Regions from separate parts of the Fictibacillus sp. B-59209 genome, predicted to be linked through region 1. Evidence: a T-box and tRNA genes for the amino acid it is inferred to sense, from the RefSeq annotation. Region 1 holds a T-box; the other holds one or more tRNA genes.
The links. A T-box is a leader RNA that pairs with one kind of tRNA and senses whether it is charged. The one in region 1 lies ahead of alaS (alanine--tRNA ligase), so its partner is inferred to be a tRNA-Ala.
Positions count from the first base shown of each region.

Region 2: it encodes a tRNA-Ala, which carries the amino acid that the T-box ahead of alaS (alanine--tRNA ligase) is inferred to sense. The anticodon was not compared.

Region 1 is NZ_JARMMC010000014.1:33,405-35,869, forward strand. Features, by position in the region: gene P4361_RS09145 (AI-2E family transporter) at 1-828, shown strand, start outside; T-box leader at 855-1,074, shown strand; gene alaS (alanine--tRNA ligase) at 1,139-2,465, shown strand, end outside.
Region 2 is NZ_JARMMC010000005.1:245,434-247,898, forward strand. Features, by position in the region: gene P4361_RS03650 (Ger(x)C family spore germination protein) at 1-908, shown strand, start outside; tRNA gene P4361_RS03655 (tRNA-Ala) at 1,080-1,155, opposite strand; gene P4361_RS03660 (hypothetical protein) at 1,362-1,631, shown strand; gene P4361_RS03665 (spore coat protein) at 1,644-1,982, shown strand; gene P4361_RS03670 (glycoside hydrolase family 3 N-terminal domain-containing protein) at 2,207-2,465, shown strand, end outside.

The DNA of each region.
Region 1 (2,465 bases):
ATCGGCTACGGAGTATACAAAGGCATCCCATACATGGTGCTTCAGATACGGGAACTCGTCTCAAATATACCTGCCATATCAAAAACGTACCGTAACTGGCTGCTGGAAGTGGACCACCATACCTCCCGGCTGCCTCGTTCCATCCATCTCCGCATTGAAGATTATATCCAATCGGCTGAACAATACTTGGAAAAAAGTGCGGCCAATGTGATCGGATCCATAAAAAAAATTGTCGATTATTTTTTTGTCTTGATTATCATTCCGTTCCTTGTCTTTTATTTTTTAAAGGATATTGATGCAATTAAACGAGCATGCTGGTATATAACCCCGAAAAAATGGCGGAAAGAAGGCATTCACTTATTGAAAGATATTGACCGGTCTCTTGGCGGCTATATACGCGGGCAGCTGTTTGTCGGGAGTCTTCTTGGTGCAGCTGCTGTGCTCGCTCTCTGGCTGGCAGGCATGCCTTATCCGATTATTCTTGGGATTATTATTGCCATAACCGATGTTATCCCTTATTTTGGACCAATTCTTGGTGCTGTTCCGGTTATATTCATCGCATTCACGATCTCTGTAAAAATGGTGCTGATTGTTGCAGGAATTATGCTTGTGCTTCAATTTATAGAAGGAAATATTTTAGGGCCTCTAATCGTTGGCAAAAGCCTTCATATCCATCCAGCTCTGATTATCCTCGCCCTCCTTGCAGGCGGAGAAATTGGTGGAATTCTTGGCTTGATCCTAGCTGTTCCTGTGTTTTCTATACTTAAAGTGATCGTTGTTCACATCCGTGATCACAGACTTACGGCAAAGATTGACAAAATGCCCTAGAAGGAATTATACTTACTGCAAGATAAAGCAAAACGATGATGGAGATAAGTACGTTTCTACCCTTTTATAGAGAGGAAACCCACGGCTGAAAGGTTTCTAAAAGTAAGAGGAACGGAAAGCTACTCCCGAGTGCAGTTAATACCTGCCGGTTAAACCCCGTTAACGTTTATTTAAGGTGATGATCCCCATTGAAAGCGGGTTCATAACCAGGGTGGTACCGCGTGAATAACAACTCTCGTCCCTGATGCAGATCAGGAACGGGAGTTTTTTTATTTGCCTGTCGTTTTTACACAGAAAGGAGATAGGAAAGATGAAAACTTTAACGTCTGCTCAAGTAAGACAAATGTTTCTGGATTTTTTCCAGGAGAAGGGCCACAGTGTCGAGCCAAGTGCATCACTCGTCCCCCACGAAGATCCGTCTTTGCTATGGATTAATAGTGGAGTAGCAACGCTGAAAAAATACTTTGACGGCAGGGTTATCCCTGAAAATCCAAGAATCGTGAATGCGCAGAAGTCAATCCGTACAAATGATATTGAAAATGTAGGAATCACAGCAAGACACCACACATTCTTTGAGATGCTTGGGAACTTTTCTATCGGGGACTATTTTAAAGAAGAAGCCATCATTTGGGCTTGGGAGTTTTTAACAGATCCAAAATGGATTGGCTTTGATCCTGAAATGCTTTCTGTAACCATTCATCCGGAAGATGATGAAGCATTCGATATCTGGAACAAGACAGTAGGGGTGCCTGCAGAACGAATCATCCGTCTGGAAGGAAACTTCTGGGATATCGGAGAAGGACCGAGTGGGCCAAACACAGAGATCTTCTATGACCGAGGAGAAAAGTACGGTAATGACCCAGAAGATCCGGAACTTTACCCGGGTGGAGAAAATGACCGTTATCTTGAAGTATGGAACCTTGTTTTTTCTGAGTTCAACCATAATCCTGATGGAACGTATACTCCACTTCCGAAGAAGAATATTGATACAGGAATGGGCCTTGAGCGCATGGTTTCCGTCATCCAGAACGTTCCGACCAACTATGACACAGATCTCTTCATCCCTGTGATTCGGCTGACTGAACAGCTTACAGGCAGCAAGTATGGAGTAAGCAAGGAAACGGATACGGCGTTTAAGGTAATTGCTGACCATATTCGAACGGTCGCTTTTGCGGTTTCAGATAATGCTCTGCCTTCAAATGAAGGACGCGGTTATATTCTTCGCCGCCTGATCAGAAGAGCGACACGCTTCGCTAAACAGATAGGCTTAGATCGTCCGTTCATGTTTGAACTTGTACCGACTGTTGCTGACATAATGGTTGATTTTTATCCTGAAGTGAAAGAGAAAGTTCCTTTTATTCAGCGCGTCATCAAGAACGAAGAGGAACGTTTCCATGAAACCATCAATGAAGGATTGGCGATTCTTGAAGATGTCATCCAAAAAGAAAAAGCATCAGGCAGCAGCACGATTGCAGGAAAAGATGCGTTTAAACTTTATGATACTTTCGGTTTTCCTTTTGAACTGACCGAAGAGTACGCTGCTGAACACAATATGGAAGTCGACCGTGCCGGATTTGAAAAAGAGATGGAAGCACAGCGTGAACGTGCTCGTTCTGCGCGCCAGGATGTAGATTCCA
Region 2 (2,465 bases), on a different contig from region 1:
TGCAAATCCCTATACCGAATAAAGACAGCAAAATATCGAGAATTGTAACAGGGAAAGGCGAAACTGTAGCAAGTGTGCTTGGACAAATGCGGACAAACTCCGAAGATGCCGTTGATTATTCACAAATACGATTAATCGTCATTCAAAACAATTTGGCACATAACCAACAGGAATTTAAGGGCCTTATAAAATTTTTAATGGATTCAGAAGAAATTCCCTCAAGAGCGTTGGTAGCCATTACAGATGAAAATGTCGAAAATGTGTTATCAAACATAAACGATAAGTTAGGTGTCCATGCTTCCTCTATTTATGATTATTTTAATAAAGGGGCTGGGTGGGCACCTGAGATCTTTAGTACCCCTATTTGGGAAGTGTATCGAAGCCCGTTTTTATATACTAGAGATATCGCCGTTCCGGTTGTTCGTTCCGGAAAAGATACAGTGTTAATCTTTGAGGGCTCCGATATTTTGAAGAAAGGAAACATAGTGGAAAGAATCAGCCCGGATGAAAACCAATTAATTAATGTATTCCAAAACGAAAATAAAAAAGGAAAAGGAAAAATAGAGAGTCTAGGTTTTGCCAGTATTATGATCACAAACAGCTCCATTCAAAATATAACATCAATGAAAGGTAATCAACCGCTGGTGTCAAGCGACTTGAATTTAAAAATACACATTTTAGAAAGAAAAGAAGGAATCACAGATCACATGATTCAAAAAGAACTTGAAAAGATTACTGAAAAGCGATTTTATCATATACTTAAGCAAACACAAAGAAGCCATACAGATATTTTTGGGTTTGGCCAACAATTTCATCATCTGATTTCTTACCATGAATTAAAAGACTGGAGGAATGAATATTATCCCAAACTGAGAGTGGATTTTGAGGTCCATGCTAATATGGAGTAATGATATGTATTTCGGATACTCTCAAAAAAATTCGTTCTATTAATAAAAATAATTTATTCACAGCCTAAGAAAAAGAATCTGATTTCGGCGACAATTCGGAAACTTACTCCAAACTAGATTCTAAAACAAAAATAAAAACCCTTGTATACAAAGGGTTTGAATGATTATGTATGGTGGAGACTAGCGGGATCGAACCGCTGACCTTTTGGCTGCCAGCCAAACGCTCTCCCAGCTGAGCTAAGCCCCCACGATGGTTGTTGCTGACAAGAAAAATTATATAACAGAAGCAGAAAGAAAAGCAAGCCTCTTTATTAAAAATTCTTTCAATGAGGGATGAGCCTTAACAGGGCTCATCTTTTCAAGTTCCATAAATTTACCAAATTATTGGCATACTTTCTCAAAAAAGATGGAAAGCTAACATGGTAAATCAAAGAATAGAAGGAGGACATACGTATGCAACAGCAGCAACCGAATCAGGGACAGAACCAGCAGCCGATGTATCAACAGCCGCCGAATGTGATCACAGGGAAAGACTTTAACTACTTAACCGACATGCTTTCATGGAATTTGCTTGGATTTAAGAAGGCGCATTTTGCAGCGAGCCAGTGTCAGGACCCGCAGGTGAGTTCGGCGCTTGAGAAGGCGTGCCACATGCACGAAAAGCATTATCAGCAGATCTTGCAGAAACTTCAATCCGGCGGTAGCCAGAATATGAATCAATAGGGGGAACGGAAGATGAATAACAATCAGAACAAAATTCAAAATCCAGAGTCTCAGGTGCCGAAAACGCCTCAGATGAATGACCGGGATTTCCTGAATGACATTCTTTCCTATGAAAAGTACATGACCGCTTCGTATTCAACAGCCATGAATGAAGCGAGCCATGACGCGCTCTATCAGGAGATTCATTCGATTTTTGATGAGACGAAGAACATGCAGCGTGAACTCTATGAGCTTATGTTCCAAAAAGGCTGGTATGCGCTGACGCCGGAACAGCCGCAGAAGCTGCAGCAGGCTGCCCAGCAGTTTACCGGGTACATGTCCCAGTTTCCTCATAACCCACCCACGCAATAAAGACAAAGTTATTAAAAGCTGTGGAGCTTCTTCCACAGCTTTTTTCCTTTATAAGGATTTATTACCACTCTTTTGTGAATAAAGTTAACTGGTATAGACAACTAGAACTATATGGCAGAAAACCTTCCTGGGCCTATTGCTTTGTTTTCGCCTGAGTCGAAAGGAAACGACAAATTCCTCCAGAAAGAAGTATCGTTCATAAAACTAAAGGAGGATAACATGCAATGAAGAAAAGACTAGCGTTTTTATATGCGATGGCCTGTATGCTCGTCGTTGCTTCGTTCCTTGGAGCGGTTCCAAAGCAGACAGCTGCAGCAAGCCATCCTGATCAAAAAGATTTGATCATCTCCAGCAACATTCCACAGGCGTTAAAGGAGGTTAATGGTGATCAAATCCAGCTTCATGCTCTTCATGTGTATAAAGTGGACGGCCATTTCACGGAGACGGAAGCTTTAAGATGGTGGTCGGCAAATCCGCGGGTTG